2 regions of the Brevibacillus sp. AF8 genome follow, and region 2 is predicted to be linked to the other one. Evidence: riboswitches for the same ligand, from Rfam matches in the RefSeq annotation. Region 2 holds a riboswitch; the other holds the start of a gene.
The links. Region 2 has a riboswitch for S-adenosylmethionine ahead of KB186_RS07200 (homoserine dehydrogenase). Riboswitches for the same ligand answer to the same signal wherever they lie in the genome.
Positions count from the first base shown of each region.

Region 1: linked by a shared signal. The riboswitch ahead of KB186_RS14730 (BMP family lipoprotein) and the one ahead of KB186_RS07200 (homoserine dehydrogenase) in region 2 are both predicted to bind S-adenosylmethionine.

Region 1 covers NZ_JAGQDN010000010.1:31,926-36,332, forward strand. The annotation lists gene KB186_RS14720 (DUF3298 and DUF4163 domain-containing protein) at 1-366, opposite strand, end outside; gene KB186_RS14725 (methyl-accepting chemotaxis protein) at 522-1,997, shown strand; SAM riboswitch class I at 2,150-2,272, shown strand; gene KB186_RS14730 (BMP family lipoprotein) at 2,472-3,500, shown strand; gene KB186_RS14735 (ABC transporter ATP-binding protein) at 3,607-4,407, shown strand, end outside.
Region 2 covers NZ_JAGQDN010000003.1:183,839-188,245, reverse strand. The annotation lists gene KB186_RS07215 (cyclase family protein) at 1-60, shown strand, start outside; gene KB186_RS07210 (DinB family protein) at 78-641, shown strand; cobalamin riboswitch at 667-872, shown strand; gene KB186_RS07205 (hypothetical protein) at 1,029-1,166, shown strand; SAM riboswitch class I at 1,262-1,368, shown strand; SAM riboswitch class I at 1,433-1,544, shown strand; gene KB186_RS07200 (homoserine dehydrogenase) at 1,632-2,897, shown strand; gene KB186_RS07195 (CapA family protein) at 2,960-4,129, opposite strand; gene KB186_RS07190 (VOC family protein) at 4,208-4,407, shown strand, end outside.

The sequences.
Region 1 (4,407 bases), on a different contig from region 2:
GCTTCCTGGCTTGAATAATTCACGCAGCGTATACAGCTTGCCTGTTTGGATATCTGCGGTGATCGACCCGAGGAAGGTCATGCCGTGTGCCATTTGCGGTGTGTAGGCGTAGTTGCTCAACACGACGCTGAAAATACCGCGTTCGTTTGTCTTGATTTCGTAGCTTCCTTGCATTTCTGTATTTCCCGGTACCTGGACCCGTTGTTGCTCATGAATTAAGCCTTGAACCGTTTGATAAATCGCCCGGTTGATATCTTTTTCCGCTTGCTGGTTGGCTAGGCCTGCCAATTGGGGATAGTAAATCGTGGTGTTCGGACGGCTGATCGTACGTGTCAGCACAGTAGCTGGCAATTGATTGAGTTCCACTTTTTTCCGTTTGCCTCCTGTACGTGTGAGTTGTGTAATAGCCTATTCGAAATTGTTTTTGGCTGTTCTCACTTTTTTCACAAATTTGGCAAAGGTTTGGCTATATAATGGGGAAAGAATCCGATACATAAGTAATAAGGAAAAGGGGGGCAATTATGATTCAATTGATTCGCAATACCTTGACTGACAAAGAAGGCTTTATGATTTTCATCCTATGGAATCATTTGTGGATGGCGGGACTCATTGCCTACCAAGTGGATGTGAACTTCTGGAAAGTGACGTCCTTGGGATTGCTGGTCACTTTAATTGTTTCGCCGTATTATTTCATTCGCAAAGATAGTCTTGTGATTCGTTATCTGGTAGCAATTGGACTCATGTTCTATGCGATTTCATTCGATCACTTTACCGATTACCAAGAGATCACCTTCCTCGCTTTTATCGTCATGGGCTTTTTGGCAGCCTATTTGGATTGGAAGCTGGTCGTAACAGCGGGAATTACCCAAATCATTGTCACGGTTATCGGGTTCTACACAGGAACCTACCAGATCTTCGATGGTGATTTTTCGGAGCTCAATTTGCTTATGCGTATTGTCACGCTTCTCATGATGATGGGAGCCGTCACGTATCTGTGTCTCGCCGGACAAGCCTCCCTGCAAAAAGCGCACGACGCAAGGCAGGAAGCGGAAGAGAAGGAGCGCCGTTTGGGAGAAATGCTTTTGAACATCCAGCAAATGACCGAGCAGCTGGATCGTACCAGCGATCATGTGCATGAGCATGCGGAAGGTACAAAGCGCAATACCGATGAAATGATGGTAGCCTTCAAGGAAGTCGCCGTCGGTATGGAATCGCAGGCGAATTCTACGGTGAAGATCGAAGAAGAGGTTCAATCTATCGATCAGGAAATCGAGGCGGTCACAACACAGACCAACGCAATGAAAACTGAATCGCAACAAAATAACCGTCGCCTGACAGAAAGTGTTCAGATGATGAACGAGCTGTCCTCGCAGATGGAGCAAATTGTACAGGCAGTCAATGTGGCAGCTTCTACGATTCACCAGCTCAATCGACAGGCGAATCGCGTAGAGGAAATTGTCGGCGCTATTAATCAGATCGCGACACAAACGAATCTCTTGGCACTGAATGCGGCGATTGAATCGGCGCGTGCAGGCGAGCATGGTCGGGGATTTGCTGTTGTAGCGGATGAGGTACGCAAGCTGGCAGAACAAAGCGCGACAGCTACGCAGGAAATTACCGACATTCTCAAGTCACTCCACCAGGAAAGTGAGAATGCGGTGCAGCATATGAGCAATGGGGAAGTGTCTGTTGCAAAAGGCCAAGAGCTGGCCGTAAAAACAGTGGCCTCCATCGAAGCCGTGCGTGCCGGGATGATGGCCTTCCTGGAAGCTGCTGATCAAGTAAGCTCCAGCATGGACCGGGTAAAAGTGCGTTCCGGCGAAGTTGCCATCGAGATGTCGACCATTACAGCGGTAACCGAGGAATCGGTAGCCAACCTAGAAGAGCTGTTTGCGACAGCAGAAAACCAGCATCAAAAAGTGCGTGAGATTACGGAAGAGCTGGGCGAGTTGAATACGTTGTCTCATCGCCTCCAGCAAACCTTTCACGTAAATTAGAGGCTGTGCTTCTCGCCAAGTTAAACGGTGCTGAAAAGACGACTTTTTAAACTTCGATTCACTTTTAGAAGTGTTTGGAATTGAGAAAAAAGAATTGCATTTTTGAACCGTTCTGCTAGAATGAATTCCATTGTAACTGAATATATTCACCTACCTTATCAAGAGCGGCGGAGGGACTGGCCCGATGATGCCCGGCAACCACTGATCATGTCTATGCATGAACAGAAAGGTGCCAATTCCTGCAAAACCTGTACCATGGTTTTGACAGATGAGGAAGAGAACGGCTACGTACGCAAACTCTTCCTCCGGGAAGAGTTTTTTTGTGTATTTGTAAATGGGGAGGAGGAATAAACGAACGATAAATTAATTTTATAAGATAATATTCGTAAATAGTATTGAAAAAATAGGTAAAAAGCCGTACATTACCTAATAGGATAAAGAAAAACGTAAAGTTCGGATAGGGAGAGATACATCATGAAGAAGTTATTGCTGGCATTAACGACATTCGCAGTATTGGCAACAGGCTGCTCGACTGGAACCAGCGCACCTGCAGATCAGCCAGGAGGACAAGCAGCAGGACAAGAGGGCGCGGCCAAAAAGCGAATTGCCTTGATTTTGCCCGAGAAAATCGGTGTGAATCCGTTCTTCCAACAAATGGATGAAGGGGCGAAGAAAGCCGCACAAGAGCTGGGCGCAGAAGTGAAAACGATCGAATCTACGGACCATGGAGCGATTGAAGAAAATCTGCGTGTAGCTGTTGCAGAAAATTATGATTTGATCATCACTTCTTCCTTTACATCAGAGGATGCATTGAAAAAAGTAGCTACCGAAAATCCTGACCGTAATTTTGCGATTATTGATACCGTAGTAGATTTGCCAAACGTACGCAGTGTTACTTTCCGCGAGCAGGAAGCGGCTTACCTGGTGGGAGCAGCAGCAGGCTTGGCAACGAAAACGAACAAAGTAGGTATGGTTGTCGCTCTTGATATTCCGCAGTTGAAAAAATGGACAGTTGGCTTCGGAGAGGGCTTGAAAGCGACGAATCCAAAAGCAGAGCTGATGGTCAATTATGTAGGAAGCTTCACTGACCCGGCAAAAGCGAAGGAGTTGGCTTTGCTCCAAGCTTCCAAAGGCGCTGACTTCATTAACGGTGCAGCAGCAGTAGGCGATCTCGGCGTTTTCGAAGCAGCGAAGGAAAAAGGCTTCTTCACAGCAGGTCAGGACGTTGACCGTACCACGATTGACCCAGAGCATATTGTTCTGTCCCAATTGAAAGGGACTGACGCGGCAGCTTATGAAACCGTGAAGACCTTTGTAGAAGGAACGTTCAAACCAGGTGTTGTGGCGTACGGCTTGAAGGAAAAAGGTGTTGGCGTAACCTATGTCACGCACGAAAGCAAAACGCCGCTGAACGCGTTTATTGGACAAGAAGTCGTGGATAAAGTGAAAGCGATCAGCGATGAGATCGTAGCGGGAACTCGCCAAGTACCAGATAAATTCTAAACACGCACGTCAAAATGCTTGTGCACAGTGATGGATGTGACCGACTACGGCTGTGTAGTCGGTCTTCCATTTTCATAAAAGGACGTACAGAAATGAGGGAGTGGGAATGACCGAACGCTTGGAAATGAGGGCCATGACCAAGAAGTACGGAGATTTTACCGCCAACGACAAGGTGTCGTTCTCACTGGCAGCAGGAGAAGTCCACGCGATTGTCGGGGAAAATGGGGCGGGCAAAACGACACTGATGCGGATGCTGTACGGGATGGAGCAGCCGACGTCGGGAGAGATCGTGTTAAACGGCAAGCCAGTTGTTTTTCGCGGACCAGAGGACGCGATTCGAAATGGAATCGGGATGGTTCACCAGCACTTTATGCTCTTCGGAGAATTCAGTGTGGCTGAAAATATCGTGATCGGATATGAGCCGAGGCAAGCGGGTTTTTTCAAAAGAAAGGATGCGGAGGACAAGGTGCGGGCGCTGAGTGAGCAGTATCGCATTCCGATTCAACCGCAGACCAAGGTAGCGAATTGCTCGATTGGGGAACAGCAACGGGTCGAAATTCTGAAGGTCCTGTATCAGGGAGCGGATATTATCGTGTTGGACGAGCCGACCGCTGTCCTTACCCCGCTGGAGGTACGCGACCTGCTGCAAACGATTCGAAACCTGGCAGAGAGCGGCAAGAGCGTCATTTTGATTACACATAAGTTGCAGGAAGTCATGGAGGTAGCCGATCGTATTACGGTATTGCGCGGGGGCAAAGTGACGGGAACGGTTTCGCGGAATGAGACAAATGCGGACGATTTAGCCAGATTGATGGTTGGACGTGAATTGCAGGAGCTAGCTGAGCGAGTTCCTCTGGATAAAGGTCCCTTGTTGCAGGTGGAGAATCTCACCGTTCGAGAAAAGCAG
Region 2 (4,407 bases):
CCGGCAAGGGTCCTATTGTTTGAAGGTTTACATAGCAATTTGTCTATCGAAACTGAATGACGAGGAGTGGGAAACGTATGCTCAGACGACCAGAGCGGGATGAATACGCTGCTTATTTTGACTATTATATTGGACTTGTACCGGAGGGGGAGCTGCAAACGATCCTCACACAACAAGGAGAGAGGCAAGTCGCATTATTTTCCTCACTTGCGCCCGAGCAAATTGATTATCGGTATGCACCAGGCAAATGGACGGTAAAAGAGGTTTTGGGTCATCTCATCGATACAGAACGCATCATGAGCTATCGCTTGTTGAGAATTGCGAGAGGAGATCAGACACCCCTCGTCGGTTTTGATGAGAATGCTTTTGTTGAACACGGGGGCTTTCAACTAAGAGACCTCTCAGATTTATTGGAAGAGTACAAGGCTGTTCGTGCTTCCACCATCGCGCAGGTCCGCGGAATCTCTCCGGAAGCATGGACGCGTACAGGACTTGCCAACGGAAACAAACTATCTGCAAAGACATTGGCCTACGTGATTGCTGGACATGAAGCTCACCACACTACCATTTTGAAAGAGCGGTATTTGGGGAAGGAATGGCAACTGGCCCACGAACAAGGTTCGCAATACACGGAAAAATAACTGAGGAGAGTAGCAAGAAAAGACAATTTCATAGGTGGAAACAGGTTCCTTAGGGCGTTACCAATTCGCCCCAAGGATAATAGGGAAGCTCGGTGCAAATCCGACACGGTCCCGCCACTGTAAGAGGGGAGTCAGCGTCCAACAAGCCACTGGTCTATCCAAATAGACGGGGAAGGCGACGCTAGACGATGAACCCATAGTCAGGAGACCTGCCTGTTTCGACAACACTGATAGACCTACGGGAGATAGGGAGGTGTTAGAGATGGCTTGCGAAAAACAGCGAGTGGACAAGTACGTCCCTCCTTTTCTGGCATTTTCTAACGATCGTCACGGTCGAGCGGAAAATGCTTTTTTTATTTTGGGCAGGATAAAAGAAGAGGAGGGCGTATGATGATTCAAGTTTTTATTTGCCAATGGTGCGGATATGTTGAGGAAAAGGAGCTGCCTGAGGACTGCCACGAGGGCGTGTTTCATTGCACTTGCTGCAGTATGGAAGAGGTAGAAAGCCTGTTCACCTACAACTGAAAGCTTTGCCAAAATCAGCTTGCAATCAGAAAAGAAAGAATTTTGTTGACGCTTGCCTTGGAATTTCTTAGAATAAAGCTCAACAGCATAAATGGTTCTTATCCAGAGAGGTGGAGGGTCTGGCCCGATGAAGCCCGGCAACCGTTGCATATAGCGACAAGGTGCCAATTCCTGCGAGACGTTTCGTCTCGAAAGATAAGAAGCGGGTTACTCCATTGGTAGATGAACCTTCTTCTTAGCGAAGAAGGTTTTTTAATTTCATATTTTCTTTATCCAGAGAGGTGGAGGGACTGGCCCGATGAAGCCCGGCAACCGTCACGCATATTTTGTGACAAGGTGCCAATTCCTGCAGGACATATACGTCCTGGGAGATAAGGAGGGGGAGCATTAGCTACTTACAAGCCTTCTTCTTATCGAAGATGGCTTTTTCTTTTTATCCAAAATTCGGGGTATGGGGTGGTTAGAATGAGTGCAGAAGTGGTACGCGTAGGATTATTGGGATTGGGGACAGTGGGTGGAGGCGTAATCAAAACGATTCGCTCGCAACAGGAGAAGCTGGCTACTCGTCTGGGTAAACGAATTGAAATCGTCAAGGCATTGGTGCGTGACTCGGAAAAAGAGCGGGCGGTTCATGTCGACCCGGCTTTATTGACAACAGATTTTGAGGATGTATTGAGAAGCGATGTGGATATCGTGGTGGAGGTCATGGGTGGTGTAGAACCTACCTATGACTACGTTCGTGCTTTGATCAAAAAGGGCTGCCATGTGGTAACTGCCAACAAAGAGCTCCTGGCGAAAAAAGGAACAGAGCTAGTCGATTTGGCAAATCAGCATCAAGTGCATCTTGCCTATGAAGCGAGTGTGGCAGGGGGCATCCCGATCTTGAGTGTGCTGAGGCAGTTCCTTCGCACGAATGATATCCAAGGTGTTCGCGGTATTCTCAACGGAACAACGAACTTCATCTTGACGAAAATGGAAGCAGAGCAGCTCTCATATCAGGAGGTGCTCAAGCAAGCGCAGGAGCTGGGCTATGCGGAAGCAGACCCTCGTTCGGATGTAGAAGGCTTCGATGCTATGTACAAATTGTATATCTTGGCACAGCTTGTTTACGGAGAATCGCTGCCTTTAGCGGATGTTGTTCGTAAAGGAATTGCAGATTTGTCAGCAGGTCACATTCGGATTGCAAGCGAGCTGGGGTATCGGATCAAGCTGATCGCACAGGCCTATCAAGCTGAGAAAGGAATTCGCCTATCTGTTGAACCAACCATGCTTCCGCTGAGCCATCCGTTGGCGCAAATCCACGACGCATTTAATGCTGTCCAGCTATCCGGCAACATCGTGGGAGACTTGCTGTTTACAGGAAGAGGGGCGGGAGAGCTTCCTACAGCAAGTGCAGTCGTGGAGGATTTGGCCTATTTATTGACACAGCCATTCACGCCGCATCCTACCTGGAAAGAAAAAACGGCTGACAAAGCTGGAGCTACATCGGACTCGGCAGAACACGTCCTGTGTTATCTTGAGGGCTCATGTCATACTGCGACGCCAGACCGAGTCTTGCATTTCCTTCAGCAGGCAGGAGTGAACGTACATAAGCTAAAAGTCCAATTCGATTTGGGTGGCGTCTTGCGCGCAGGCTTGATCGTGACAGGAATCAGTGAAGAGCATGAGTCTTTGTTGAAAAATGATTTTGGCTTAGAAGTGCGCTGCTTCCCTGTTCTTGAATCTGCGTAAGGAAGAGGAATCATATGAAGAAAAGCCGTATTTCTAGGTATCTGGAAACACGGCTTCTTTTGTCAGGGGGCAGTCTCCACTGCTTTAGCACGTGGCTGCACACGCCCGTCACTTTGAATGTCGACACTCTCAGAAATGGATTCGATGCGTTTTAGCAGGGCAGCGCCATTGCTTTCATTCATGGGTACGGCTTGTCCCAATTCTGCGTGAAACGGAAGCATCGTCAGTTCACAATCGCCGCTTTTCGTACAGCTTGCTTGCAGGACCATCGTTTCCCAAGTCTTGGGTTCGTTTGACCGTGTAAAAATGAAATTGCCAAGACTGTACGCAATCCATTTGTCGTTGTATCGTTCAAAGCCTTGAAGTACGTGGGGATGACCGCCGACAATCAAATCTGCACCAGCATCGATGTAGGCACGGGACAGCTCTTTTTGATGATCGACAGGATAGTCGGAGCGTTCCTTGCCCCAGTGTGCAATCACCACGACGAGATCAGCTTGGCTGTTCGCATCCTGGATCGCTTTCACTGCCAGTGTAGGATCATAGGAAGCGGCCATACCTGGCTGGGAATCTCCTGCAAACCAGCTCGTTTCGGGAATGACCCTGCTGAAGCCGAGAATCGCGATCTTGATGCCGTTCTTTTCTATGAATACAGGTGAATAGGCACGGCTGGCATCTTTACCGGCGCCGACGTATTCAATCCGGTTTTCGTCCAAAGCGTCAAAAGTATCCAACAATCCTGGAACCCCTTGGTCCATGGAGTGGTTATTGGCGAGATTCACCACATCAATCCCCGCGTTTTTCATGGCAGGAACAGCAAGTGGCGATGATTTGTAGACATACTCCTTGTTTTGAGCGGCAACACCTGTGACGGTGATAGGCGTCTCCAAATTGGCAATGGTGATATCATCTTGCAAAAAGAGCGAGCTTACATGTTTATATGGGTAGTCATAGCTGTTTGCGAGTAAGGTTTTCTCAACATTTCCTGACATCATGATGTCACCGACAAAGGTGAGCTGCACAGAAGTCTTTTGGTTCGCGGTATTGTCAGGAGTAGGCTGTGTGTTCGGGTTGGCATGTTCTCCATCCATGGCAATTTGGAATAGGTAGTAGGTTCCGACGACGAAGATGGCCAACAAGCTAAATAGGAGCGTGTTCTTTCCCATACGTACCCATTTTCTGCGTGAGCGCTTGCGCCGAGCATGTATCCGGCTTGATCTGTTCTCGTTCATTTTTCCCCCTTGTCTTTCTATCCTTACATAAATGAAGTTTGATATCCTATAAGTAATACGAAAAAGGGGCGAAAAAAGGTGCGATTAACTTTTGATCATTTGGTTCATTTTGTACATCGGACTCCACAGGAAGCAGCGGAACAATTTTGCCAAGCGGGTTTTCATGCGGTAGCTGGAGGGCGTCATGCGTCTTGGGGGACATGGAATAGCCTTAGTTATTTCGGGCTTTCTTATGTTGAATTTTTGGCGGTTGAACACCAGGAGCTTGCTCGACAATC